DNA from 3 places in the Mesorhizobium sp. M8A.F.Ca.ET.165.01.1.1 genome. Region 3 is predicted to be linked to each of the others. Evidence: predicted binding sites of a transcription regulator. Region 3 holds the regulator's gene; each other region holds the start of a gene.

Region 1 (9,761 bases), on a different contig from region 3:
TCAACGGCCTCGAAAAGCGCTACCCCGGCACCCATGCGCTGAAGCCGGTGCACCTTGCCTTCAAAGCGGGCGAGATCCACGCCATTGTCGGCGAGAACGGCGCCGGCAAATCGACCCTCATAAAACTTCTGACCGGCGTCATGCCGCGTACCTCCGGCGAGGTCATCTGGGAGGGCAAGCCGGCGGCTTTGGCCACCCCGCACGAGGCGATGGCGCTGGGCATTAACGCCGTCCACCAGGAGGTGGTGCTGTGCCGCCATCTCACCGTCGCCGCCAACATGTTCTTAGGCGAGGAGGAGTCCCGCTTCGGCCTCCTGCAACAGCGCGCCATGGTCAAAGACGCGCAGAGGATCATCAACGGCCTCGGCTTCGACCTACCGGCGCATGTCATGCTCGGTGACCTCACCATCGGCCAGCAGCAGCTGATCGCGGCCGCCCGCGCCACCGTGCGCGGCACCAAGTTCCTGATCTTCGACGAGCCGACCGCCTACCTGACCCGCAAGGAGGCCGACCAGCTCTTCACCTTGATCCGCCGGCTGAAGTCGGAGGGCGTGACGATCATCTATATCAGCCATCGCATGGAGGAAGTGTTCGAGCTCGCCGATCGTGTTTCGGTGCTGCGCGACGGCACGCTGGTCGGCACCAGGAACATCAGCGAGACCAATGACGCCGAACTCGTCAAGCTGATGATCAACCGCTCGATCGAACAAATCTACCACAAGGATCATTTCACTCCGGGTGCCGCGATCGTCGAGGCCAGGAACCTCTCGGGCAAGGGCTTCGAAAACGTGTCGATGACAGTCCGTGCCGGCGAGATCGTCGGGCTCTACGGCCTGATCGGCGCCGGACGCAGCGAATTCGTCACCACGCTCTACGGCCGGCACAAGAAGTCGGCCGGCCAGGTCCTGTGGGAAGGCAAGGATGTCCAGATCAACTCCGAGCATGACGCGATCAAGCTCGGCATGGCGCTGGCGCCGGAAAGCCGCCGCGACCAGGGCCTTTGTCTCAACCTGCCGGTTGGCCTCAACCTCAATTTGCCGATCTACAAGCGCATCTCCCGCAACCTGTTGATCTCGAGCGCGAAAGAGAAGGCCGAGGCCGACCGCCAAATCGCCGGCCTCAGGATCAAGACCCCGACGCGCCATGCGTTGGCTTCCAGCCTTTCGGGCGGCAATCAGCAGAAGATCGTCATCGGCAAATGGCTGGCCCATGGCGCCAAGCTGTTCATCTTCGACGAGCCGACGGTTGGCGTCGATGTCGGCACCAAGGCCGAAATCTACCGCCTGTTCAGCGCGCTCTTGTCAAAGGGCGCCGGCATCATCCTGATCTCATCCTATTTGCCGGAAGTCTATGAACTGGCCGACACGCTGCACGTGTTCCGCCGCGGCAAGCTGGTGGCCACGCACGGCTTCCACACCGCCGATCACGAGGACATCCTCACACAGGCGCTCGCCGAGAAACAAGAAAAGTTGGGAGGAAAGACATGAGCACCGAGGCGATCCCTGCCGAAAAACCGAAGCGCAATTACAACGCCCTGTTCGGACTGACGCTGCTGGCGCTGCTGGTGCTGCTGTGGGTCATCCTGTCGTTATCCACATCGAGCTTCGCGTCGGCCAACAACATCTCGAATCTGCTGCGCCAGGGTTCGATGATCGCCATTTTGGCTGTCGGCCAGACCTTCGTCATCATCACCGGCGGCATCGATCTGTCCGTGGGCGCGGTGGTTGGCTTCGCAACCGTCATCGCCGCGATGTTGATCAACGCCGGCGTCCCGGTCTTCCTCGCCATCCTGCTCACCTTGCTGGTCGGCGTCGCCATCGGCCTCTTCCATGGTTTTGGCATCGTCAAGATGGGCCTGCCGCCTTTCATCATCACGCTGGCGACCCTGACGTCGCTGCGCGGCATTGGCCTCTTGATGACCAACGGCAATTCGATTTCGATCAACAATGATGCTTTCCAGGAATTCTCGCGCAACTCCTTCCTCGGCGTCCCTAATCTGTTCTGGATGGTCCTGCTGGTCGGCATACCCGCCTATGTCTTCCTGCATCACAGCCGCTGGGGCCGGTATCTGTTCTCGGTTGGGTCGAACGCCGAGGCCTCGCGCCTGTCCGGCGTTAACGTCCAGCGCACCATCTTCATGGCCTACACGCTGTCGGGTCTGTGCGCGGCGTTCGTCGGCGTGCTCTTGGCTTCGCGCATCGGCATCGGCAACCCGACCCAGGCCGAAGGGTGGGAACTGCAGGCGATCGCCTCGTCGGTGATCGGCGGCACCTCACTGTTCGGCGCGGTCGGCTCGGTGCACGGGCCACTGCTCGGCGCCTTCATCCTGGCGACCATCAACAACGGCGCCAACCTGCTCAACGTCAACGCCTTCTGGCAGCGTGTCATCACCGGCGTGCTGATCATCGTCATCGTCTATTTCGATGGCCTGCGCCGCCGCGGCGGCAAGTAGTCAACGAACCGAAAATCGAACTCCGGCCCAGTATCAAAACGGGCCGGAGTTTTCGTAAACCCAAATTGGACCGAACCATGAAAGCCGTCGTCTGCCGCTCGCCCGGCGAACTCATTCTGGAAGACCGTCCCGCTCCCGGCTCGCCGCCTCCCGGCTGGGCACTGGTGGCGGTCAGCCATGTCGGCATCTGCGGCACCGACTATCACATCTTCGAGGGCAAGCACCCGTTCCTCGCCTACCCCCGCATCATGGGCCACGAAGTGTCTGGCACCGTCGTCGAAGTCGGCGAAGGAGCCGGTCTTGCGGTCGGCGAACCGGTGATCATCAACCCCTATCTCTCCTGCGGCAAATGCATCGCCTGCCGCCACGGCAAGCCCAATTGCTGTGTGCGCATCGAAGTGCTCGGCGTGCATCGCGATGGCGCCATGTGCGAACAGATCCTGGTGCCGACGCAGAACCTCTATCCCACCAACGGCCTGTCGCTCGCCGACGCCGCCGCCGTCGAATTCCTGGCCATCGGCGCCCATGCCGTGCGCCGCGCGCGTTCCGAGCCCGGTGCACGCACGCTGGTCATCGGCGCCGGTCCGATCGGCCTCGGCACCGCCATCTTCGCCCGCATCGCCAGGCTCGACGTCAGCTTGCTCGACATGAGCAGCGAAAGGCTGGGCTTCGCGTCAAGCGAGCTCGGCTTCTCAGTCCTTGACGGCTCACAAGCGCCGGTTGCCGATCTGGTGCGCGACGCGACTGGTGGCGAAGGCTTCGACGTGGTCTTCGACGCCACCGGCAACACCTCCTCGGTGCAATCGGCCTTCGCCCATGTCGCGCATGGCGGCACGCTTGTGCTGGTCAGCGTCGTCAAGGACGACATCGTCTTTTCCGATCCCGAGTTCCACAAGCGCGAGATGACGCTGGTCGGCAGCCGCAATGCGCTGCGCGCCGATTTCGATCATGTCGCCGCCTCGATCCGCAATGGCGCCGTGCCGCTGGCCAAGCTCGTCACCCACCGGACCACGCTGACCGATACGCCAGGGGATCTCGCACGCTGGGTCCATGAAAAGTCGGGCCTGATCAAGGCCGTGATCGAGATCGGATAGCCGGGGCGTTACAGCGCCGACAGCTTCAGCTCCACCCGCTCGGCCGGAAAACGTGACTCCGAAAACTGGATCGGCTGGCCGTCGGGCGTGACGTTGACCGCCACCGTGACCAGCACGATGGCGCCCGGCTGCAGATCGAGATCGGCAAGATCCGCGGCGTCGGCATGGCGCGCCGAGAGCACGGTCGATTGCCTGAGATAATCGTCGATGCCGAAACGCGCGAGCGACGCGGTGATCGAACCGGTCTGCGCCATCGCCTCGTCGATGCCGGCAAAGCGTCTGGCATCGAACCAGCTGGCAGCACGCGACACGGACCGTCCGTCGGCCTCGCCGCGTGTTTCCAGCCGCATCACGTCAGCGCCCCTGGCAAGGCCAAGACCCTCGGCGACACGCTGGCTGGCCGGCTCGATCGATGAAGAGAGCAGCACGATGTGTCGTTCCGACGTCTGTCCCTGCAGGCCCGCCGAGAAACGCGTACGCGCGCCGATCGGATAGGACAGCCGCTTGCGCGACAAGACGAACGTGCCGCGCCCTTGCTCGGCCCGCAGCACGCCCTCCTGCACGAGGGCCGATATGGCGCTGCGTACTGTGTGACGGTTGACGCCGTAGCGCTCGGCCAGCGCGACTTCGGGCGGCAGCGCGGCATTTTCGGCGAAATCGCCAATGGCAATCGCTTGCAGGATCCTGTCGGCGATCTGGCGCCATAGTGAAACACCGCTGCGCCGCTCGATGCTGTCGGCCGCTTGCTGCCCGATCATGTTTTGCCCCCGCCTGTCACGCACCCGTCATGGACTCGCGTTAGGGAATATGTATAATTTGTATAGTTGTCTATATCAATAGACAAATCTGGCGAAGAGGAAAGCTGCCGATGCGAGGACAGGAAGCCCGCGACCAGGCCGAGCGCAAAGCCGCCATGGCGACGCTGGCGCAATCCAGCGGCGACGACATCGTCCGGCTCTGGAACGAGGCCGGCCTGCCTTCGCAAGCCGAGCTGCTGCGCGGTCCCGAGACCGGCCTGGTCACGCTGCGTGGCCGCATCGGCGGCGGCGGCGCGCCCTTCAATGTCGGCGAAGCGACCGTTACCCGCGCCACGGTCCGGCTGCCGTCCGGACAGGTCGGTCATTGCTACGCGCTTGGCCGCGACAAGCAGAAGGCGAAGCTGGCGGCCATCGCCGACGCGCTCTGGCAGGACCCTGCCCGCCGCGCCGAGGTCGAGACCAGGCTCATTGCGCCCTTACGCTCGGCTCTGACCGTTGCCCACGAAAAACGCCGTGCCGAGACGGCGGCGACGAAAGTGGATTTCTTCACCATGGTTCGCGGAGAAGATTGATGGATATCGCGGCACAATCGATCGAGGGCGGTTTCGCCGATCCGGTCTTCAACGCACAGACCGTGTTTCGGGCAGTCATGGACGCCATGGCGCGGCCGGGCAGCGTCCAGCCCTTGCCGGGCCTGGCCCGCCCGCCGGCGCCGCTTTCGGCAACATCAGGCGCCATTGCACTGGCGCTCTGCGACAACGACACGCCGCTCTGGCTCGACCCGGCCCTGCACGCCTCCGCGGCGATCGGCTCCTGGCTTGGTTTCCACACCGGTGCGCCGCTTGCCAACACCCCGGCCGACGCGCATTTCGCGTTTGTTGCCACACCGGCCGAGATGATGGCGCTCGACGGTTTCTCACAAGGCACGCAGGACTATCCCGATCGATCGACAACGCTGATCCTGCAGGTCGGCGATCTCACTTCAGGAACCCCGCTGTTGCTCGAAGGCCCCGGCATCGAAACCAGCGCCACGATCGCGCCGGCACAAATGCCGCGCCATTTCGTCGAGCAGTGGAAGCAAAACAACAAGCGCTTTCCGCGCGGCGTCGACATCGTCCTCGCCACATCGCAAGGCGTAGCCTGCCTGCCGCGCACGACGCGCATCAAGACGATGGAGGCTTGAAGATGTATGTCGCGGTAAAAGGTGGCGAAGCCGCCATTGCCAACGCCCACGGCCTGCTTGCCGACCGCCGGCGCGGTGACCGCTCGGTGCCCGCGCTCCGCCTCGACCAGATCGTCGAGCAGCTGGCGCTGGGTGTCGACCGGGTGATGAGCGAAGGCTCGCTCTATGACCGTGAACTCGCCGCACTCGCCATCGTCCAGGCGCGCGGCGACATGATCGAAGCGATTTTCCTGGTGCGTGCCTACCGCACCACGTTGCCGCGCTTCGGTTACACCAGACCGATCGACACCAGCGCGATGCTGGTCGAACGGCGCGTCTCGGCGACTTACAAGGACCTGCCTGGCGGCCAGCTGCTTGGCCCGACCTTCGACTACACGCACCGCCTGCTCGACCCCGAGCTTGCCACCGGCGCCGATGTCGCCGAGCCCTTGCAGCGCGCCCGCGAAGCCGAGCCCATGCCGCGTGTCTCGGCCATCCTCGCCCGTGAAGGCCTGATCGAGCCCGATGGCAAGATGCCGCAGGATCACATCCCCGGCGACATCACCCGCGAGCCGCTGGAATTCCCGATGGCGCGCGACATCCGCCTGCAGGCGCTGTCACGCGGCGACGAGGGTTTCCTGCTGGCGCTCGGCTATTCCACGCAGCGCGGCTACGCCCGCAACCATCCCTTTGTCGGCGAGATCCGCATAGGCGAGGTCGAGTTGGAGCTTGACGTTCCCGAACTGCCCTTCGCGGTGCCGCTCGGCACGGTGCGGGTCACCGAATGCCAGATGGTCAACCAGTTCAAGGGCTCGGCCAAGGCGCCGCCGCAATTCACGCGCGGCTACGGTCTCGTCTTCGGCCAGAGCGAGCGCAAGGCAATGGCCATGGCGCTCTGCGACCGGGCGCTACGCGCCTCCGAGTTGGGCGAGGACGTCGTCGCCGCCGCGCAGGACGAGGAGTTCGTCATTTCGCATTCCGACAATGTCCAGGCGACCGGCTTTGTCGAGCATTTGAAACTGCCGCACTATGTCGACTTCCAGGCCGAACTCGACCTCGTGCGCCGCATGCGCGCCGAGTATGAGGCCCGCGAAAATCCAGCGAAGGCGGAAGAAACGAAGGAGGCAGCGGAATGACTGCGCAACCGACCGACATCGCCACCTACAACTTCGCCTATCTCGACGAACAGACCAAGCGGATGATCCGCCGCGCGATCCTCAAGGGCATCGCCATTCCTGGCTACCAGGTGCCGTTCGCCTCGCGCGAAATGCCGATGCCCTACGGTTGGGGCACCGGCGGCGTCCAGGTCACCGCCTCGATCATCGGCCCCGACGACGTGCTGAAGGTCATCGACCAGGGCGCCGACGACACCACCAATGCTGTGTCGATCCGCGCCTTCTTCAAGAAGGTCGCCAATGTCACTGTCACCACCGATACCGCCACCGCCAGCATCATCCAGACCCGCCACCGCATCCCCGAGCATCCGCTGACCGCCGGCCAGGTGCTGGTCTACCAGGTACCCATTCCCGAGCCGCTGCGCTTCCTCGAGCCGCGCGAGACCGAAACGCGCAAGATGCATGCGCTGGAGGAGTATGGCCTCATGCATGTGAAGCTCTATGAGGACATCGCCAAGCACGGCCGCATCGCCACCACCTATGCCTATCCGGTCAAGGTCGAGGGCCGTTATGTCATGGACCCCTCGCCGACGCCGAAGTTCGACAATCCCAAAATGCACCGCTCGCCGGCCTTGCAGCTGTTCGGCGCCGGCCGCGAAAAGCGCATCTACGCGGTGCCTCCCTTCACCGATGTGGTGAGCCTCGACTTCGAGGACCATCCGTTTGAGGTGCAGACTTTCGACCAGCCCTGTGCGCTCTGTGCGGCCGAGAACGTCTATCTCGACGAGGTCATCCTCGACGACCATGGCGGCCACATGTTCGTCTGCTCCGACACCGACCACTGCGAGAAGAGGCGCGAAGAGGGCCATCGCGGCCACCTTGCCCCCGAGACCCATCTGGCGCCAGCAAACATGGAGCCGGCCCAATGACCGACGAACCGCTGTTGCGCGTCTCGGCGCTCTCCAAATTCTACGGCTCGCGCGTTGGCTGCGACAACGTCTCCTTCGACCTGTGGCCCAGCGAAGTCCTGGCTGTCGTCGGCGAGTCCGGTTCCGGCAAGACCACGCTGCTCAACTGCCTGTCGACGCGGCTGCTGCCTTCCTCCGGCACCGCCAGCTACCGCATGCGTGACGGCCAGTTCCGCGAACTCTACCGCATGAGCGAGGCCGAGCGCCGCTTCCTGATGCGCACCGACTGGGGCTTTGTCCATCAGAACCCCGCCGATGGCCTGCGCATGACGGTTTCGGCCGGCGCCAATGTCGGCGAGCGTCTGATGGCGGTCGGAGACCGCCATTACGGCAAGATCCGCGCCACTGCGGTCGACTGGCTGTCGCGCGTCGAGATCGAGGAAGACCGCATCGACGACGAACCCCGCGCCTTTTCCGGCGGCATGCGCCAGCGCCTGCAGATCGCCCGCAATCTCGTCACCGGGCCACGGCTGGTGTTCATGGACGAGCCGACCGGCGGCCTCGATGTTTCCGTGCAGGCCCGCCTGCTTGATCTCCTGCGCGGTCTGGTCACCGACCTTGGTCTTGCCGCGATCGTCGTCACCCACGACCTTGCCGTGGCGCGGCTTCTGTCACAGCGCATGATGGTGATGAAGGACGGCCGCGTGGTCGAAAGCGGCCTCACCGACCGTGTGCTCGACGATCCGCGCGCGCCCTACACGCAATTGCTCGTTTCCTCGATACTTCAGGTGTGACGATGGCACCAGGTCACCCCCATCTGCCAAGCGCATTTTGCAACGTTGGAGATTGGCGAAACCGCCCGACACGGCCCCTTCACCCCGTCACTATACGGGGAGAAGTGCCCGGCAGGGCGATGAGGGGCGACGCTGACGTGGCGGGAACGCGCGCTGTGGACGCTTATGCTGTCCCGTTAGCCTCGCCCTGCCCAAAGCAACTTCTCAACCGGACCTCGGCGCTGCCCCTCATTGTCCTGCCGGACATTTCTCCCCGTATAGTGACGGGGAGAAAGAGCCGTATCCTCCCGCCGACCTACGACAATTGGAGAACCTTCTGATGCCGACTCCTCTCGTTGTCTCCGACGTCGCCAAGAGCTTCACCATGCATCTGCGCGACGGCATCAAACTGCCTGTCGTCTCCGGCGTCTCCTTCTCCATCAAGGCGGGAGAATGCACCGTGCTCGGCGGCCCCTCCGGTGCCGGCAAGAGCTCAATCCTGAAGATGCTCTACGGCAACTACGCCGTCGACGAAGGCCAGATCATCGTCACGCACGAGGACGGGTTGATCGATCTCGCCCATGCCAGCCCGCGCACCGTGCTTTCCGTTCGCCGGCAAACGATCGGCTATGTCAGCCAGTTCCTGCGCACCGTGCCGCGCGTCTCGGCTCTCGATGTCGTCGCCGAGCCGCTGGTCGAACGCGGCGAGCAGCGCGAGGCCGCCCGAGCCAAGGCCCGCGCCTTGCTGGCCCAGCTCAACCTGCCGGAAAAACTCTGGATGCTGCCGCCGGCAACCTTCTCCGGCGGCGAGCAGCAGCGCGTCAACATCGCGCGCGGCTTCATCACCGAGCATCCGATCCTGCTGCTCGACGAGCCGACCGCATCGCTCGACGCCACCAACCGCGACGTGGTGATCGAACTCATCGCCGCCAAGAAGCTGGCCGGCGTTGCCCTGCTCGGCATCTTCCACGACCACGATGTGCGCGAGGCGGTGGCCGACCGCATCATCGACGTCACCGCCTTCGCCCCGGGAAAACTCGCCGCATGACCAGGAAATTGTCGGAGACGCCGCTGGTCCACCCCTCAGCGGAGGTGCACAACTCGACGCTCGGCCGCTGGACCGAGATCGCCGACCGCAGCCGGGTGTCGGAAAGCGAACTCGGCGACTATTCCTACATGATGCAGGACTGCGCCGTCTGGTGCGCGACCATCGGCAAGTTTGCCAACATCGCGGCAAGCGTGCGCCTCAACGCCACCAACCATCCGACCTGGCGGCCGACGCTGCACCACTTCACCTACCGCGCGTCGGACTATTGGGATGACGCCGAGCATGAGAGCGAATTCTTCGCTGAACGTCGCGCCAAGCGCGTCAACATCGGCCACGACACCTGGCTCGGCCACGGCTCGACCGTCCTGCCTGGCGTGACCGTCGGCGACGGTGCCGCCGTTGGCGCCGGAGCGGTCGTCTCCAGGGACGTCGCGCCCTACACCATCGTCGC
Region 2 (9,761 bases), on a different contig from region 3:
CCGAGGATCAGGAACAGAACGAGGTTGGCGTTGGAGGTCGCGGTCAGCGCCGATTCGCCGAGGAATCGGCCCACCCAGACGGCATTGACCGAGCCGTTCAGCGATTGCAGCACATTGGAGCCGAGCACCGGCAGGGCGAACAGCAGCAGCGTGCGCGGGATCGGGCCGCTGGTCAGGTCGCCGGTGCGCCGACGCGCGGGCATTTTTTCGTCCATAACTAAGGCCTATCTCTAGTCCGGTGCGCGATGATCGCAGATTCAACCTGACAGGTCGATGTAGGCGGACGGTCCAAGGCGCTCGCGCCATGATGGGACATCATCGACCTCGACAGCCGGGTCAACGGAGCCCGCCCAGGTCTTCGTGCGGCCCAACCTGTCGGCCGCCGGCAAGATCATGGCCGTGTCGAGCAGGACGGCCAAGCCGATCGATGCGGGCGTGCCGAAGGACGCCGCGTTCTTGAAGTAACTGCCTTCACGACCTGCTCAGGCGGACGCGCCAGGCGCGCCCGCTTGTGCGGTGATCGTTACTTCTTGCCGAGACCCGGCAGCGTCACCCGATAGACCAGGAACATGGTGTCGACATCGGCGCCGTCATCGGCCTTGTAGGGGGCGCCGACCTGGAAGCCGTCCTGGGCGAGGAAGTCATTGTCGTTGCCGACGAACAGGAAATAGTCGTCGGGCAGCTTCGGATCGAGGACGCTGGCGACCGACATCGCTTCCCACTTTTCCGAGAGCTCATTGTGGTCCTTCGCCCCACCATTGTGCAGGCCGAAGCGGCCAAGCTCAGCGGCGTCGTTGATGTCGATGAACGGTGTTAGCTTGGCCGGCGTCACCGACGGGTCGAGCACGCCCTTGGGCGCGACCGGCTTGTCGGCGGCATCGAAAGGCCCGCCGGCGATGTCGGTCGCGCCGGACAGGTCGACGATGTTGATCTGGCGGTAGAGTGACGCGTCACCCTTCTTCAGGCCCTGGCCGTTGCCGCTGTCGCGCGCCAGCATCAGGAAGGACGTGTCCGAAAGCGCCACGATCTCGCTTTGCGCGGCGACCTTGGTCTTGCCCTTGGCATCCTTGAACACCGGCAGCGGCACGACATATTCATGCGCGAGCTTCAGATGGGCGAGGTCGGAGGCATCATAGACCAGCGCCCGGGTATTCTGCCGTGTCGAGGGCGAATCGCCGCCATCCTGCCTCGGAGCCGACTGCAGCACGGCGATCAGGAACTTGCCGTCCGGCGTCATCGCCATGCCTTCGAGGCCCTGGTTGTTCTGGCGCCCGGTTTCGGGATCCTTCGGATCAGGATCGGCGGCGCCAGGGCCGGGATTGTCGGAGGAGAAGTTCGGCGCGCCCTTGCGCATCGGCACGAGGGCCGCCGGCGGCTGGGTCGCCGACATCAGGCGGCCTTGCGCGGAGAACCTGTAGATGTTGGGGCCGTACTCGTCGGAGATGAACATCGAACCGTCGGGCAGCCGCACGATAGCCTCAGTGTCGAGGGCGAGCTTGCCGTTGGTGGCGACGGGCAGCATCGGCATGTCGCCGGCGGCCGGGCGCACATCCGACAGCGGATCGAGGCCGGTGGCATCGGCGCCCTTGTCGTCGGTGAGAAGCATGGTTTCGGCAAGCGTCGCCTTGACGCCCGTCTGCTCCTGGCCGGCGGCGGGAGCAGCGCCCGGCGCGAGAGGCGTGAACTCGATGCCGATGGTGTTGAGGCGCGGCCGGTAGTCGGTGGTGCCGGCGACATTGTAGCCACGGTCGGGCAGGAGCCAGAGCGATCCCTTGTAGGTGCCCGCATCATGTGTCCAGCCGGATGTGTCGATCGCCATGCCGGAGCCCGAGCCGAAGGTCTCGCCGAACTTGCCGCGCTGGTCGGCCGGGATGCGACCGACGCCGACCAGGCCCTTGTTGATGTAGGCCACGCCGTCGGCAAGCGCCGGGGTGAGAGCGGTGAAAAAGGCCAGGGCGACGCCGAGCGAGGCGGTTCGGGACAGATGTTTCATGGACAATCCTCTTTGTGACGAAGCATGCCGGAGCGGCCGAAGGACAAACGGAAAGAGGTGCCGCATCGATGATGCCGCGCGCGCCTCCCCGAAAGCGATCTAAGGCGTCAACATGATGCTTGCGTGACAGCGCGCCATGCCGACCAGCAGCGGTCTCCAAGTGCCGATGAAACGCTGGACGGCATGAGATTGCTGATGGCCCATCTGCCGCATTCAACGTACTAGACACTTATGTACAGTGCATATAGAGTGCTGGCTCTGACAGACCGGGAGGAAGTCTTGAAGTCGCACTACCGCGCAGTTGTCATTGGGGGTGGCGTGGTGGGCGCCTCGGTGCTCTACCACCTGACGCGGTTCGGCTGGAGCGATGTGGCGCTGATCGAGCGCGCCGAACTGACCGCCGGCTCGACCTGGCACGCGGCGGCCGGTTTCCATGCGCTCAACGCCGATCCCAATGTCGCTGCGCTGCAGGACTACACCATCAACCTCTACCGCGAGATCGAGGCCGAATCCGGCTGGGATATCGGGCTGCACATGACCGGCGGCGTCAACATCGCCAGTGATCCGGCGCGCTGGGAGTGGCTGAAATCGGCCTGGGCGGTGTTCCAGTCGGTCGGCATCGAGACGGCCCGGCTGGTTACGCCCGACGAGATCAAGGCGATCTGCCCGATCGTCGACGTCACCGGCGTGCTCGGCGGCCTTCATGACTCCAACGAAGGCCATCTCGATCCATACGGCACGACGCACGCCTATGCCGGCGCCGCCAAGAAGCGTGGCGCCGATGTCATCCTGCGCAACCGCGTGGTCGAGCTGAAGGCGCGCGCCGACGGCCAGTGGGATGTCGTCACCGAGCAGGGCACCATCGTTGCCGAGCATGTCGTCAACGCCGGCGGGTTATGGGCCAAGCAGCTCGGCCGCATGGCTGGCGTCGACCTGCCGGTGACACCGATGGAGCACCATTATTTCGTCACCGAGGACATTCCCGAGATCGCGGCGCTGGACAGCGAAATCGGCCTCGCCGTCGATCTCGACGGCTTCTCCTACCTGCGCCAGGAGCGCAAGGGCGTGCTGCTCGGTGTTTACGAGCAGAACCCGAAGCACTGGAACATGGACGGCGCGCCGTGGGACTATGGCATCGAGCTGATCCCGGAAGACATCGACCGCATCAGCCCGGAACTCGCCAAGACGCATGAACGCTTTCCCTGCCTGGCGACGGCCGGCATCCGCAAATGGGTCAACGGCGCCTTCACCTTCACCCCCGACGGCAATCCGATCGTCGGTCCGGTGCGCGGCTTGAAAAATTACTGGGTCGCCTGCGGCGTCATGGCCGGCTTCAGCCAGGGCGGCGGCGTCGGCAAGTCGCTGGCCGAGTGGATGATTTACGGCGAGCCGCAGGCCGACATCTTCGGCATGGACATCGCCCGCTACGGCGCCTTCGCCGCCAACCGCGAATATCTCAGGCAGACGACACGCCAGTTCTATTCACGCCGCTTCGTCATGACCTTTCCCAATGAGCGATTGCCGGCGGGCCGGCCTTTGAAGCGCCCGGGCGCCTATGACGGCATGGCTGCTGCCGGCTGCGAATGGACGGCCTCCTGGGGGCTGGAAATCCCGGCCTATTTCGCGCCGATGGGTTTTTGCGAGAACACGACGCTCAAGCGCTCCAACGCCTTCGACATCGTCGGCGACGAAGCGCTGCAGGTGCGCCGTGCCGCCGGCCTCATCGATATCTCGGCCTATTCGCGCTACGCGATTTCAGGGCCGGGCGCCGAGGCGTGGCTCGACCGGCTGCTCGCCTGCCGGCTGCCGAAAGCCGGCCAGGCGCGGCTGGCGCCCATGCTCGGGCCGGACGGGCGGTTGAAGGGCGATCTGACCGTCATCAACTGGGGCGGCGGCGACTATTGGCTGACGGGCTCCTATTATCTCCGGGAGTTCCACCTGCGCTGGTTCGAGAGACAGGCGCGAGAGGGCGTCACGGTCACCGACATTTCGGATGCCATGAGCGGCTTCCTGCTGACCGGACCGAATGCGCGCAAGATCCTGGAACGAACGACGCATCAGGACGTGTCGGGCAAGGCGCTGCCGTTCATGGCCTGCGGCGCGTTCGATGTCGGCATGGTGCACACGCGGGTTGCCCGTCTCTCCATCGCCGGCGAACTCGGCTTCGAGATCAGCTGCCCCATGACCATGCACGCCACATTGCGCGAAACGCTGCTTGCCGCCGGCGAGGACCTCGGCCTGGCCGAGATCGGCTATTACGCGCTCAATGCGCTCAGGCTGGAGAAGAGCTTCGGCATCTGGTCGCGCGAATTCACGCAGGGCTACACGCCCGGCCAGACCGGGCTCGATCGTTTCATCGCCTTCGACAAGGGCGATTTCGTCGGCCGCGACGCGGCGCTGAAGGAACGAGACGCCGGCGCCGCGCAGCGGATCGTGACGCTGGAGATCGACGCCGTCGATGCCGATGCCAGCGGCTTCGAGCCGGTCTGGCATGGCGGCCGGCGCGTCGGCTTCGTCACCTCGGGCGGATTCGGCTACACGATCGGCAAGAGCGTCGCGCTGGCGTTGGTGGACGACGATTTCGCCGGGGAGGGGACGGCGCTTTCGGTACACATTGTCGGCGTCGAACGGCCTGCGCGCGTCATCTCTGCCTCGCCCTATGATCCCCAGGGCAAGGCGATGCGGCAATGAGGAGGAACTTCCGATGATCGATGAGGCGGCACGAGACAGCAGGCGCGAACGCCGGCGCGGACGCACCGGCGAGGCGGGCAGCGAATCCAGCCGCAAGCCCAATTACCGGTCGCTGAAGAACCCGTTCCTGCCGCAGCCGATCTTTTCCGACGACCAGGTGGCGTCGATCCACGACACGGCGCTGCGGGTGCTGGAAGAGCTCGGCATCAAGGTGCTGCTGCCGCAGGCGCGCGAAGTGCTCGCCCGCGCCGGCGCGCTGGTCGATCTGGACACCGACATGGTGCGCATCGGCCGCGACATGGTGATGGCAGCCTTGGCCTCGGCGCCGCGATCGATCCACGCCAATGCAGGCGCGCGTGCTCGCGATTTGTCGCTCGAACTGGGTTCCATGACATTCCTGGCGGGCTCCGGCGCGCCCAACGTCACCGATCTCGACCGCGGCCGGCGGCCCGGAACGCTGGTCGCCTTCGAAGAACTCATCAAGCTGGTGCAGCATTTCGATGTCTTGCACATGCTGGGGCCGTGCATCGAGCCGCAGGACATCGACAATCGTTTTCGCCACTATGCCGTCAACCGGGCGCAACTGACCTTGTCGGACAAGTTCCCATTCGTGTTCGCGCGCGGCACGCCGCAGGTCGATGACAGTTTCGAGATGATCAGGCTGGCCCGCGGGCTGTCCGAAGACGAGTTCCGCTCCGGCGCGCATTGCTACACCGTCATCAACACAAACTCGCCGCGCCAGCTCGACATTCCCATGGCGCAAGGCATCATCGATTTCGCCAAGGCGGGGCAGGTGCTGATCATCACGCCGTTCTGCCTGGCCGGGGCGATGGCGCCGATCACGGTGGCCGGCGCCCTGACCCTGCAGCATGCCGAAGCACTGGCTGGGCTGACGCTGGCGCAGATCGTGCGGCCGGGCGCGCCGGTGGTCTACGGTTCCTTCTCCTCCAATGTCGACATGAAATCGGGCGCACCGGCGTTCGGCACGCCGGAGCACGTCAAAGCCACACTGGGTGCGGGCCAGCTGGCACGCTTCACCGGTCTGCCATGGCGCTCCGGTGGCGGCAGCGCGGCCAACATCTCGGACGCGCAGGCGGCGCACGAGACGCAGTTCGCGCTATGGGGCTCGGTGCTGTCGGGCGCCACCGTCTGCATCCATGCGGCCGGCTGGCTGGAAGGAGGCTTGAGCGTTTCGCTGGAAAAGCTGGTGACCGATATCGAGGCGCTGCAGACGGTGGCGGAACTCTGTGCCGCGACGCCCGGCGACGACGACGCGATAGGCTTCGAGGCGATCGCCGAAGTGCAGCCGGGCGGCCACTTTTTCTCGGCCGGCCATACGATGGCGCGCTACCGCACCGCCTTCTACGAACCGCTGGTGGCCGACTGGTCGAATTTCGGCAACTGGACGCAAAGCGGTTCGAAGAACGCCACCGAACGCGCCACCGGCATCTGGAAACGCATCCTTGCCGATTTCGAGCCGCCCGCCTCGGCCGCCGCCACGTCAGGTATGCTCGACGCGTTCATCGCCCGGCGCACCGAAGAGGGTGGAGCGGCGCCGGTTTCCTGAAGGCCGGCAAAACGCACGCCAAGACGTCTGCGGCTGGCTCAATTCCAGCAGCCATTGGCAATCCGCGCGTCTCGTGCAGAAATGAACGGCATGCGCGAAGCTTTGATCGCAACGGTGATCTTCCTGTGCCTGGCGGGGGCAGCTTTCGCCGCCATGGCGGTCTGGCCCAGGATGCCGGTCAGGCATCGCGACGACGATACGAATGCCGTGGTCCGGCTCGCAGCCAACCTGTTCGGGGTGATGACCTCGCTGATGCTTGGGCTGATGATCAACTCGGCCAAGAACACCTTCGAATCGATCGATCACAATGTGCATGCCTATGCGACGGAGCTGATCCTGCTCGACAGGACCCTGCGCCAATACGGACCGCAAACCGACACGGTGCGCCAGCCGCTGGTCGCCTATGTGCAGGGGGTGGTGGCCGATGCCATGCAGGGCGACGAGACGCCTGCCGCCGGCAACGAGCTGTCCGAACATCTGTTGACGGAGATCGGCACACGGTTGAGCGCGCTGCCGCCGGCCGACGCCGCGCGCGCCTCCGTCTTGCAGGACGCCCGTCAGCGGCTGCAGAAAGTGCTGGAACTGCGCTGGGTGCTGATCGAGCAGTCGGAGGGCACGATCCCCTGGCCGCTGATCGTCATGCTGGTTACGTGGCTGGCGCTGATCTTCGCCAGTTTCGGGTTCAGGGCGCCGAGGAATGCGATCACTGCCGCGACCTTCATGGTCTCGGCCGCGCTGATCGCCGGGGCGATCTACCTGATCCTGGACATGGATGTGGCGTTCTCCGGCCCGATCCAGATTTCGTCAGCGCCGCTGGAGCGGGCCTTGGCGGAATTGCAGCGATGATGCGGAACCGGCGGCATTCCCCAGACATTCATGGGGATGGCCAATGGAGGACGACATGGGTTTCGACCAGTATCACGAACCGCCGGAAGAACTGTCGCAGCAAGTGCGCACCTTCGCCCGCATGATCGCCTCGCTGATCGAGGAGGCGGAAGCGATCGGCTGGTACGAACAGCGCATGTCGGTGGAGAAGGACCCGCAAGCCAAGGCGATCATGAAGAACGCGCAGAGCGAGGAGTTCAAGCATTTCGGCATGGACCTCGAATTCCTGCTGCGCCAGAAGGCGGACTGGCGCGCGGAACTGAAGGAAATCCTGTTTACGACAGGGGATATCGTGAAGGCCGGCGAGAGGGGCGAAAAGAAGGTGGATTGAACGCCTTCGCCGGCTTCTTGTCAAAGCCACGGCCCCAACTCACACCGCCGCTACAAACCCGTCCAACACGCGTTTCTGGCCGGCCTTGTCGAAGTCGATGGTCAGCTTGTTGCCTTCGATGGCCGCGATGTTGCCGTTGCCGAATTTCTGGTGGAAGACGCGGTCGCCGACGCTGAAGGCCGACGGCGTGTCGGAGACGGATTTGGCGACCAGTTCGCCGTCGATGGTGCGGCCCTTTACGCTGGTGCGGCCGGCGCCGTAGCCGGAGTCTGTCTCGCCATAGCCGATGCGTTCGATCTGATGGCCCGAGCGCGTGCCCCAGTTGCGGTCGGTCGCCTCGGTGCGGTTGGCCTGCGCGCGCTGCCAGCCCGGTGTCGAATAGGTGTTGGAGAAGGCGCCGGATCTTTCCGTGCCGCCCGAATTGCCGCCGATATTGTCGAAGCGCGAGGCGCCATACGGGTTCTGTCTTCCTGCCCCTTGGCTGCCGCCACGGCCGGACGCGAACGAGCCGCCGCCATAGGGATTGCCGTAGCCGCCGTAGGAATTGCCGGCTTCGGCGACTTCGACATGGGCTTCCGGCAGCTCCTCCAAGAAGCGTGACGGGATGGTCGATTGCCACAAGCCGTGGATGAGGCGGTTGGAGACGAACCAGATATGCAGGTTCTTCTTGGCCCGCGTCAGACCGACATAGGCGAGGCGTCGCTCTTCCTCGAGCCCCGAACGGCCGCCTTCGTCCAGCGCGCGCTGATGGGGAAACAGGCCTTCCTCCCAGCCGGGCAGGAAAACGGTCTCGAATTCGAGGCCCTTGGCCGAGTGCAGCGTCATGATGGAAACGGCATCGAGCCCGGCATTCTGCTCGGCATCCATGACCAGCGCGACATGTTCGAGGAAGGAGCGCAGCGATTCATACTCCTCCATCGAACGGATCAGTTCCTTCAGGTTCTCCAGCCTACCGGGGGCTTCCGCCGAACGGTCGTTCTTCCACATGTCGGTGTAGCCGCTCTCTTCGAGAATGGTCTCGGCGAGCTCGGTGTGTGGCGTGGTTTCCAGCGCCTTCTGCCAGCGTTCGAAATTGGCCGCGACCTCGCGCAGCGCTGCGCGCGGTTTCGGCTTCAACTCGTCGCTTTCGGCGAGCGTGCCCGCCGCCTCAAGCATCGGGATGCGCATGCCGCGCGCCGTGTCGTGGATCTGGCGGATGGTCGCTTCGCCCAGGCCGCGCTTGGGCACATTGACGATGCGCTCGAAGGCGAGATCGTCGGTGCCGTTGGCGACGACGCGGAAGAAGGCCAGTGCGTCGCGGATTTCCATGCGCTCGTAGAAACGCGGGCCGCCGATGACGCGATAGTTCAGGCCGAGCGTGATGAAGCGGTCCTCGAAGGCGCGCATCTGGAAGGACGCGCGGACGAGGATCGCCATGTCGTTCAAATTATGCTTCTGGCGCTGGTAGGCCTCGATGGTCTCGCCGATGGCGCGGGCTTCCTCCTCCGAATCCCAGGCGGCGTGGACGTTGACCTTGCCATCCTCGGGATCGTTGCGGTCGGTGAACAGCGTCTTGCCGAAGCGGCCCTCATTATAGGCGATGAGATGGGAGGCGGCGCCCAGTATGTGCGCGGTCGAACGGTAGTTGCGCTCCAGCCGGATGATGGTGGCGCCGGGAAAATCCTTGTCGAAACGCAGGATGTTGTCGACCTCGGCGCCGCGCCAGCCATAGATCGACTGGTCGTCGTCGCCGACGCAGCAGATGTTGACTCTGTTTTCGCTCACGGGCTGTTCCGCGCCTGCCGGCGCGGGCCCTCCGCCCCCTCTTTTTTGCGCGCCTTCGGCGTCGCGTGAGTGGCCTCGCAACGGCTCGGACGCCCGGTCGGGCTTGCGGCCTTCGGCCGATCGCAGATCGGTTGGTGGTGATGAAGAGCGCCCGGAATCCGGCCTTTGCGCCAGCAGCCGCAGCCACATGTATTGGGCGGTGTTGGTGTCCTGGTACTCGTCGACGAGGATGTATTTGAAGCGCCGGTGATAGTCCTTCAGCACATCGGGATTGGCACGGAAGATGCGGATCGGATGGCAGAGCAGGTCACCGAAATCGCAGGCGTTCAGCGTTTGCAGGCGTTCCTGGTAGGCCTTGTAGAGCTCGCGGCCCTTGCCGTTGGCGAAGCTGCGCGCATCGCCCTCGGCGATGTCGGCCGGACCCTGGCCCTTGTTCTTCCAGCCGTCGATCATCTGGGCGAACTGTTTTGCGGGCCAGCGCTTGTCGTCCAGGCCCTCGGCCTGGATCAGCTGCTTGATCAGCCGCACGA
Region 3 (9,761 bases):
CAGGCAGGCGACGATGCCCACGACCCAGCTCCAGGTGGCGCCGATCGATCCGGCCGGGCCGCCGCCCATCAGCTGGAAGGTGGCGTCGAGCGGTGCCACCGTCTGGCCTGACGTGACCCACCAGGCGGCGCCGCGCCAGACCAGCAGGCCGCCCAGCGTGACGATGAAGGCCGGCACTTCGAGATAGGCAATGACGAAGCCCTGGAAGGCGCCGATCAAAAGGCCGAGCGCCAGGCCGATGACCAGAGCCAGGACCCAGATCCATGGGTTGCCGAGTTCAAGCCCCACGAACCGAACCAGGAAATGCACCTGCGCAAAACCCATGACCATGCCGATCAGGCCCTCGGCGGAACCGACGGACAGGTCGATGTTGCGCATGACGATGACCAGCACCATGCCACAAGCCATGATGGCGACCGCGGACGTCTGCACCGACAGGTTCCACAGATTGCGCGGCGTGAGAAACGTGCGGCTGTCGAAATCGAGCGGATTGACGCCGAGACGCAGGCTCGAAATCACATGCAGCGCGACCCAGATCAGCAGCAGGGCGCCGATCATGCCGAGCATGCGGGTGTCGATCTCGGTCGCCTTCAGGAACCGGGCGACCCCGCCGAGTTCCGAGGCGCGCGCGGTATCGGCCTGCGGGTTGGACGTCGTATCGGTCATGATTTCCTCCAACCGGCTGGCCGTCTACGCGGATGCCGAAGCCAGCCTAGAAGCTATCCGCGTGATGCGGAAACACAAATCTTTTTGAGAAAACGCCGCGGCTTTGGGCCGCGGCGCCTTCATTTCTTCAAGCGGTCAAACTCAGTTGCAGGCCGCAACGCTGCCGGCGGCGACGCCCGCGCAGACTTCGTCCTTCTTGATCCAGCCGGCGTCGATGACGAGGTTGAGATTATCCTTGGTGATGGCGACCGGGGTCAGGAACAGCGACTTGACGGTGTTGCCGCCAGGCGTCGTGAAGTCCTTCACGCCGGCGATGTCGGTCATCTTCTTGCCGTCGGCGAGCTGCGAGGCGATCTCGGCGGCGTTCTTGCCGAGTTCACGGGCGTCCTTCCACACCGACACGGTCTGGGTGCCGAGCGCGATGCGGTTGAGCGCGGCGTGGTCGCCGTCCTGGCCAGAGACCGGCACGGTGCCGGCGAGCCCCTGCGCCGTCAGCGCCGCGACGACGCCGCCGGCGGTGCCGTCATTGGCCGCGACCACCGCGTCGACCTTGTTGTCATTGGCGGTGAGGAACTGCTCCATGTTCTTCTGGGCGTTGGCGGGCAGCCAGCCGTCCGTATAGGCCTCGCCGACATTCTTGATCTTGCCCGAGTCGATGGCTTCCTTCAGCACTTCCATCGAGCCCGAGAACAGGAAGTCGGCATTCGGGTCGGCACCCGAGCCCTTGATGAAGACGTAGTTGCCTTCAGGCTTCACCTTGAACACTTCGCGGGCCTGCATGCGGCCGACTTCCTTGTTGTCGAAGGTCAGGTAGAAGACGTCCTTGTTTTCGATCAGGCGGTCATAGCCGACGACCGGAATGCCCTCGTCGAGCGCTTTCTGCACCGCCGGACCGATGGCCGAGGCATCCTGCGCCAGGATGATCAGCGAATTGGCGCCCTGCGAAATCAGGCTCTCGACATCGGTCAGCTGCTTGCCGGGATTGGACTGCGCATCGGCGGAAATGTACTTGTCGCCCGCGGCCTCGATCGCCTTCTTCATGGCGGCCTCGTCGGTCTTCCAGCGCTCTTCCTGGAAGTTGGACCAGGAAACGCCGATGACCTTGTCCTTCGCCTGCGCGACCGACACCAGTGTCAGCGACATGGCGACACCCGCCAGGATGGCGGCTGTGAATCTCTTCATGATATCCTCCCTGCGCCGCGTATGGCGCGACCAAACTGGCCCGAAGGCCGGCACAAAGGCTCTATTTTTTCGAGCCTCGAAAAAACACTGGTCCATCACCGGAACACTGTCAACATCGATTCTGATGGATTTTGAGGTGCCGGAAATTTTTTTTCGAGCCTCGCAATAAATAAATGACAGCACCGGCCGCTTCTGCCAGTGTTTGACCCTGTTGCCGGAGGTATTCGAGGGGGATCAAGAACCGCGGCAACCGGGAGGGAAAGCATGTCGGTGGGAATCCGCCACGACGATCTGCGCCGGCGCAACCGCGCAATGGTGATTGCAGCCGTGCGCCGGGATGGTCAGCCCTCGCGCACCGAGATCGCCGCCACCACTGGCCTCAGCCACTCGACCATATCGGCGATATCCGCCGACCTGATCGGCGAAGGTATCCTGACCGAAGGCAAGCCGAACGAGGCCGGCTCACTCAAACGCGGCCGGCCGCAGGTTGGCCTCGGCCTCAACCCCGAGGCCGCGGCTGTGATGACCGTGGTGCTGTCGCTGAATTTCCTATCCGTCGCCGTCATCGATTATGCCGGCCAGGTGGTCGCCGAGGAACAGCGCCGGCTGGACACGCTGACCATGTCGCGCGAGGCTCTGATCGGCGAATGCACGGCAATAGTGCGCCGCCGCATCGAGGACCCCGATCTCGATGTCCGCAGTGTTGCCCGCATCGCGCTGGCGATCCAGGGCATCACCGACACCGAGGCGCGTGCCATGCTGTGGTCGCCGATCACGCCGCAGACGGACATTGCCTTCGCCGACATACTCGAAGCCGAATTCGGCATCCCCGCCACCATGGAGAACGACTGCAACATGATGGCGGTGGCGTTGCGCTGGCGCGACCCTCAACGCTACCGCGACGACTTCATCGCCATCCTGCTCTCGCACGGCATCGGCATGGGCCTGGTGCTCAAGGGCGAACTGTTCACCGGCACCCATTCATCGGGCGGCGAATTCGGCCACATGATCCATCGCCCGGGCGGCGCGCTCTGCCGTTGCGGGCGGCGCGGCTGCGTCGAGGCCTATGCCGGCAACTATGCCATCTGGCGTAATGCCAGGCAGCTTGGCGAGGACGCCGAACCGGTCGCCGATGTCAGCGACGCGCAGATGCGGACACTCGCCGCGACGGCAAGGGAGAAAGACGGACCGGAGCGCGAAGCCTATCGCAAGGCGGGCGAGGCGCTGGGCTATGGGCTGGGCAGCCTGTTCGCGCTGATCGACCCGGCGCCGGTCGCCATGGTCGGTGTCAGTGCCGCCGCCTTCGATCTGATCGAGCCGGCCTTGCGCGAGGCCATCGCCCAGACCGCCGGCGGCCAGCATTCGGAATCGATTTCCTTCGACACCGAGCCGAACGAACTGCCGCTGATTCGCGAAGGCTGCGCCATGCGCGCCTTGACCTTCGTCGACCAGGAGATTTTCGCGCCGGGCGTGCAGGCGAGAGGCAGTGCTGGGAAGAGCGTGGCCTGAGCGAACGCTCCGGTGAATCACCACCAATGCTGGAGGTTGGCCGAGCGCCCTCAAGGTCGTCATCCCTGGGCGGAGCAGCCGCGAAGCGGCGTCGCGGAGACCCTGGGATCCATGCCGTGACCTCGATCGTAGAGTGCAACGGCGCAGAATTCTGCACTGCGGCGACGCGTCGAGGTCCCGGCATGGATCCTCGGGTCTGCGCCGCGTCGCTTCGCTCCTTGCTCCGCTCGTGGATGACGAAGTCAGGGGCGTAGCCGCCCTCGACCTAGTCTTCCCTGATCGCGTAGCCCGCGCCGCGGATGGTGCGGATGACGTCGGGCATGCGGCCATTGTTGACCGCCTTGCGCAGGCGACCGACATGCACGTCCACCGTGCGCTCGTCGATATAGATCGTCTCGCCCCAGACATTGTCGAGCAACTGGCTGCGCGAGAACACCCGGCCGGGATGGCGCATCATGAATTCGAGCAGCCGGAACTCGGTCGGTCCGAGCCGGATTTCGCTCTTCTTGCGATAGACCCGGTGCGATTCACGGTCGAGCACGATGTCGCCGACCTTGAGCACGCTGGACAGCACTTCCGGCTTGGCGCGACGCAGCAGCGCCTTGACCCGGGCCATGAATTCCGGCGTCGAGAACGGCTTGACCAGATAGTCGTCGGCGCCGGTCGAAAGGCCACGCACGCGGTCGCTCTCCTCACCGCGCGCCGTGAGCATGATGATCGGCAACCTCTCGGTCTCGGGCCGCATTCGCAGGCGCCGACAGAGTTCGATGCCGGAAACAGCCGGCACCATCCAGTCGAGCACCAGGAGGTCGGGCACATTCTCCTGGAGGCGGATCTCGGCTTCGTCGCCGCGCGTCACCACCTCGACCTGGTAGCCTTCCGATTCCAGATTGTAGCGGAGGAGCACGCCGAGCGGCTCCTCGTCCTCCACCACCATGATGCGTGGCGCGATCATTGGCAGATCATCCTATCGTCAAGCCGCCGGCGCCGACATCGCCGTCTCGTCCTGCTTCGGACGATTGGCGGGCAGTTGCGTTCCGGTCAGCACATAATACGCATTCTCGGCGATGTTGGTCACATGGTCGCCGATGCGCTCGAGATTCTTGGCGCAGAACAAGAGATGCGTGCAAGCCGTGATGTTGCGCGGATCCTCCATCATGTAGGTCAGCAGTTCGCGGAACACCGAGGTGTATTTGACGTCGATGCGTTCGTCGTCATTCCTGAGCTTGGCGAGGGCGGCGGCATCGCCGGCCGCATATTCCTCGACCACGCCCTGCACCTGGATCAGCACCAGCTGCGCCATGGAGTCGATCGAGTGCGACAGGTCGCGCGGCGTCGCGGTGAGACCGACGGAACCGACACGCTTGGCGATGTTCTTGGCAAGGTCGCCGATGCGCTCGAGGTCGCCCGCCATGCGGATCGAGCCGACGACATGACGCAGATCGTCGGCCATCGGCTGGCGCTTGGCGATCAGGGTGATGGCGCGGTCGTCGAGTTCGCGCTGGCGCGCATCCATGATGGCGTCGTCGGAGACGACGCGCTGTGCCAGCGCGTTGTCGGAATTCAGCAGAGCCTTGGTGGCGCCGCCGACCATCGTGCCGGCGAGATCGCCCATGTCGCTGATCAGCCTGCTGATCTGTCCGAGATCCTCATCGAAGGCTGCGACTGTGTGTTCGGCCATGATCCTGGTCCTCGTATGCGTGATATCAGCCGAAGCGGCCGGTGATGTAGTCCTGCGTGCGCTTCTCGCGAGGCGACGTGAAGATCTTCTCGGTCTTGTCGAATTCGACCAGTTCGCCCAGATACATGAACGCCGTCTGGCGCGACACGCGCGCCGCCTGCTGCATGTTGTGGGTGACGATGACGATCGTATAGTCGGCCTGCAGCTCGTCGATCAGTTCCTCGATCTTGGCGGTCGACAGCGGATCGAGCGCCGAGGCTGGTTCGTCGAGCAGGATGACTTCCGGCTTCACCGCCACGGTGCGGGCGATGCAAAGACGCTGCTGCTGGCCGCCCGACAGGCTGAGGCCGCTGGCGTTGAGCTTGTCCTTGACCTCGGTCCACAATGCCGCGCGCTTCAGCGCCTGTTCGACACGGCCGTCCATCTCGGACTTGCTGATCTTCTCGTAGAGACGGACGCCGAAAGCGATGTTCTCGTAGATCGACATCGGGAACGGCGTCGGCTTCTGGAACACCATGCCGATCTTGGTGCGCAGGAGATTGAGATCCTGCGAGCGGTCGAGGATGTTCTGGCCGTCGAGCAGCACCTGGCCGTCGGCGCTCTGCTTCGGGTAGAGCTCGTAGATGCGGTTGAAGACGCGCAGCAGCGTCGACTTCCCGCAGCCCGACGGGCCGATGAAGGCGGTGACGCTGCGCTCGGGCAGCGACAGGCTGATATCCTTCAACGCCTTCGACTGGCCGTAGTAGAAGTTGAGGTTCTTGACCTCGATCTTGGCCTTATCCACGGCCACTTCGGGCGTGTTCAACTCGGTGGACAACATCGGTTTCATCTGTCCTCTCTGCGTCCGGTAAGGCTGCGGGCGAAAATGCTCAGGCCGAGAACCGTCAGGGTGATTATGAGTGCGCCGGTCCATGCCAGTTGCTGCCATTCCTCATAGGGGCTGAGAGCGAACTGGAAGATGGTGACAGGCAGGCTGGCCATCGGCGCGTTGAGATTGCTCGACCAGAACTGGTTGTTGAGCGCGGTGAAGAGCAGCGGCGCCGTCTCGCCGGAGATGCGGGCGATGGCGAGCAATATGCCGGTGACGATGCCGGAGAGCGCGGCGCGGTAAGCGACAGATTTGATGACCACCCAGCGCGGCGCGCCGATCGCGGTGCCGGCTTCACGCAGCGCGTTCGGCACCAGGTTGAGCATGTCCTCGGTGGTGCGCACCACGACCGGAATGACCAGGATGGCCAGCGCAACGGCGCCGGCAATGGCGGAGAAATGTCCCATCGGCCGCACCATCAGCTCGTAGACGAACAGGCCGATGATGATCGATGGCGCCGACAACAGGATATCGTTGATGAAGCGCACGATGGTGGTGAGCTTGGAGAAGCGGCCGTATTCGGCCATGTAGGTACCGGCGAGCACGCCGATCGGCGTGCCGACGATCACGGCGATGATCGTCATCACCACGCTGCCGTAGATGGCATTGAGCAGGCCGCCGGCGTCGCCGGGCGGAGGCGTCATTTCGGTGAACACGGCCAGCGAGACGCCGGACAGGCCCTTGTAGAGCAGCGCGCCGAGGATAAGCGCCAGCCAGGCGAGGCCAATGCCGGCGGCGACGACGCACAGCGTCATCATCACGCCATTCCTGCGCTTGCGGCTTTGGTGAAGCGATGCGGCTGTGGACATCGGTCAGGCTCCCGTATGGGCGTCGATGCGCATCAGCATGTAGCGTGCGATGGCAAGGATGAGGAAGGTGATGACGAACAGGATCAGGCCGAGCGCCACCAGCGAGGAGGTGTAGAGATCGCCAACGGCTTCGGTGAATTCGTTGGCGATGGTCGCCGAGATCGTCGTGGCGGGCGCGAACAGCGAAGTCGAGATGCGGTGCGCGTTGCCGATGACGAAAGTGACGGCCATCGTTTCGCCGAGCGCACGGCCAAGGGCGAGCATGACGCCGCCCATGATACCGATCCGGGTATAGGGAATGACCACGCGCCGCGTCACTTCCCAGGTCGTGCAACCGATGCCGTAGGCCGACTCTTTCAGCACCGACGGCACCGTGTCGAACACGTCCTTGGTGATCGAGGTGATGAAAGGCAGGATCATGATGGCGAGGATCATCGCCGAGGTGAGCAGGCCGATACCATAGGGCGGGCCGGCAAACAGATTGTTGAGCCCGGGAACACCATGGAACAGCCAGATGATAAAGGGTTGCACCGTCGTCTGCAGGAACGGTGCCAGCACGAACAGGCCCCAGATCCCGTAGATGATCGAGGGGATGCCGGCGAGCAGTTCGACCGCCATACCAATCGGGCGCCGCAATGCGCGCGGGCAAAGTTCGGTGAGAAAGATCGCGATGCCAATGCCGAGCGGCACGGCAATCAGGATGGCGATGGCGGATGTGATGATGGTGCCGTAGATGGGCGCCAGCGCACCGAATTTCTCGGTCACCGGGTTCCAGCTTTCCGTGGTCAGAAAGGAGAAGCCGAAGGTTGAGAGCGCTTGCCAGGAACCGGCAAACAACGAGATGGCGACGCCGCCAAGCAGGACCAGAACCAGGATCGCGGCGGCACGGGTCGCCGCATGGAAGATCGTGTCCGTCAGCGCGAAACGTCTGACGATGGCATCGCGCGAGCCCTTGATGGCTGGCAAGGCTTCCTGGACAGCACTCATGTCAAGCTCGGCTCTTTGTGTTGAGAAAAAGGAGCGCCGCGTAAAGCGGCGCTCCTTCGGGTGATGTTACTCGCCAGCGTAGACCGGCTTGCCGCCGGCCTGGATGTCGGCCTTCCACGAAGCCTTGATCAGGTCGACGACGCTGTCGGGGATCGACACGTAGTCGAGCGCCTTGGCGGTTTCCTTGCCGTCCTTGTAGGCCCAGGCAAAGAACTTCAGCGCTTCGCCGGTGGCGGCGGCATCGTCCGGAGCCTTGTGGATCAGCACCCAGGTCGAGGCGGCGATCGGCCAGGTGGCGTCGCCGGGCTCGTTGGTGATGATGACGTTGAAGTTCTTGGCAGTCTTGAAGTCGGCATTCGAAGCGGCGGCGCCGAAGGACTCGAGCGACGGCTCGACGACCTTGCCGGCTGCATTCAGCATCTTGGAGTAGGACAGCTTGTTCTGCTTGGCATAGGCATATTCGACGTAGCCGATGCCGCCGTCGGTCTGCTTGACGGTGTTGGCAACGCCTTCGCTGCCCTTGGCGCCGACGCCGGTCGGCCATTCGACAGCCGTGTCCGAACCAACCTTGTCCTTCCAGTCGGGCGAGAGCTTCACGAGGTAGTCGGTGAAGTTGAAGGTGGTGCCCGAGCCGTCCGAACGATGCACGACGGCGATCGCGGTCGACGGCAGGGTGAGCGAGGGGTTCAGCGCCCTGATCGCGGCGTCATCCCAGGTGGTGATGGCGCCGAGATAGATCTGGGCCAGCGTCTTGCCGTCGAGGACGAGTTCGCCCGGCTTGATGCCCGTGAGGTTGACGATCGGCACGATGCCGCCCATCACCATCGGGAACTGCACGAGGCCGTTCTTTTCCAGATCGGCGTCGGACATCGGCTTGTCGGTGGCGCCGAAGGTCACGGTCTTGGCGATGACCTGCTTGATGCCGCCGCCCGAGCCGATCGACTGATAGTTGAGGCCGATGCCGGTGTCCTTCTTGTAGGTGTCGGCCCATTTGGCGAACACCGGATAGATGAAGGTCGAGCCGGCGCCGGAAAGGTCAGCTGCCATTGCTGCGGAAAGGGTGAGGGTGGACGCCGCAGCCATTGCAATCGCAACGGCCGCCGAGCGGATGAAATGTCTCATGTGGCCTGCTCCTGTTCGGAAGATGGTCTCTCGGCGCCATTTCCTCCGGCGCCCGCTGAGGCCAATAGCCTTCGATTATAACAGTCGCATGACAGTTTCGTGTCAGCCCGGTAACGCGTCGCCCGCACCGGGAAAGGCGCTGATGCCCGGCGCTCGCGGCCCGGTCCGGGTTTACCGCCGGAATCAGGGGCTTGAGCCGTCCGGCGGCTGGAATCACCCAGGATTCGACCGAGCTTTCCCACGTGAATAAAATCCGGACGGGAGCGCGTTGCTCGCAGCCAGAGCGTGTCATGGCCGGGCCATCGCCAAAAACAGGTCCGTTGGGGTAGGTGACGCTGTTTCTTGCAGGCGGTCGCTGCTCCCGCCCGTAACCGAGAAGAGCGGAATTCGATTTTGCTATTGTTCCGGCTGGAGGCAGCCTTTGATATGGCGCGATCGCACCATAGTCACTGCACGCAGGGGTAGCGGCAAATCCCCTGCTGATTCCCTTGATTTGCCTCGCCGGATCCTGAAATCCGGGCGACGGGGGTGCTATCCCGCGTTGCGGTGGACCTGACGGCCGGCGCCAACCCAGCGCTCGACCTTCTCGAGCAGGGCCCTGGGGCTGATCGGCTTGGGCAGATAGTCGTCCATGCCCGCCTCCAGGCAGCGTTCGCGGTCGCCCTTGAGCGCATGCGCGGTGACGCCGACGATCGGCACATGCGTGCCGGTTTCCTGCTCCAGCAGGCGGATCGCGGCCGTCGCTTCGAGACCGCTCATCTCCGGCATCGAGACATCCATCAGGATCATGCACGGGTTGAGCGTGCGGAAAGCGTCGAGCGCCTTGCGGCCATTGCCGACGATCTCGAAACCATATCCGGTCTCGCCGAGGATCTGGGTGAAGACCATCTGGTTCACCTCATTGTCCTCGGCCACGAGGATATCCAGCCTGTGCCCG

The links. The regulator PhoB, encoded in region 3, activates phosphate uptake and scavenging genes when phosphate is short. The targets are predictions, from matches to a motif close to TGTCATNNANCTGTCAT.
Region 1: a site for PhoB is predicted at 4,319-4,335, ahead of phnF (phosphonate metabolism transcriptional regulator PhnF). Genes of this name have one in related genera too.
Region 2: a site for PhoB is predicted at 2,106-2,122, ahead of EN808_RS32970 (esterase-like activity of phytase family protein). Genes of this name have one in related genera too.

Annotation. Positions count from the first base shown of each region.
Region 1 is NZ_SRTH01000001.1:223,220-232,980, reverse strand. Features, by position in the region: gene EN808_RS01180 (sugar ABC transporter ATP-binding protein) at 1-1,487, shown strand, start outside; gene EN808_RS01175 (ABC transporter permease) at 1,484-2,452, shown strand; gene EN808_RS01170 (zinc-binding alcohol dehydrogenase family protein) at 2,530-3,546, shown strand; gene phnF (phosphonate metabolism transcriptional regulator PhnF) at 3,555-4,304, opposite strand; gene phnG (phosphonate C-P lyase system protein PhnG) at 4,415-4,876, shown strand; gene phnH (phosphonate C-P lyase system protein PhnH) at 4,876-5,487, shown strand; gene EN808_RS01150 (carbon-phosphorus lyase complex subunit PhnI) at 5,490-6,602, shown strand; gene EN808_RS01145 (alpha-D-ribose 1-methylphosphonate 5-phosphate C-P-lyase PhnJ) at 6,599-7,510, shown strand; gene phnK (phosphonate C-P lyase system protein PhnK) at 7,507-8,283, shown strand; gene phnL (phosphonate C-P lyase system protein PhnL) at 8,603-9,310, shown strand; gene EN808_RS01130 (DapH/DapD/GlmU-related protein) at 9,307-9,761, shown strand, end outside.
Region 2 is NZ_SRTH01000024.1:52,095-61,855, forward strand. Features, by position in the region: gene EN808_RS32960 (MATE family efflux transporter) at 1-203, opposite strand, end outside; gene EN808_RS32970 (esterase-like activity of phytase family protein) at 524-1,993, opposite strand; gene EN808_RS32975 (FAD-dependent oxidoreductase) at 2,273-4,684, shown strand; gene EN808_RS32980 (trimethylamine methyltransferase family protein) at 4,698-6,251, shown strand; gene EN808_RS32985 (DUF4239 domain-containing protein) at 6,342-7,097, shown strand; gene EN808_RS32990 (hypothetical protein) at 7,153-7,467, shown strand; gene EN808_RS32995 (UvrD-helicase domain-containing protein) at 7,507-9,761, opposite strand, start outside.
Region 3 is NZ_SRTH01000012.1:168,982-178,742, reverse strand. Features, by position in the region: gene EN808_RS26500 (sugar ABC transporter permease) at 1-666, opposite strand, end outside; gene xylF (D-xylose ABC transporter substrate-binding protein) at 808-1,848, opposite strand; gene EN808_RS26490 (ROK family protein) at 2,113-3,357, shown strand; gene phoB (phosphate regulon transcriptional regulator PhoB) at 3,623-4,312, opposite strand; gene phoU (phosphate signaling complex protein PhoU) at 4,331-5,038, opposite strand; gene pstB (phosphate ABC transporter ATP-binding protein PstB) at 5,064-5,867, opposite strand; gene pstA (phosphate ABC transporter permease PstA) at 5,864-6,715, opposite strand; gene pstC (phosphate ABC transporter permease subunit PstC) at 6,719-7,702, opposite strand; gene pstS (phosphate ABC transporter substrate-binding protein PstS) at 7,769-8,824, opposite strand; gene EN808_RS26455 (PAS domain-containing protein) at 9,356-9,761, opposite strand, start outside.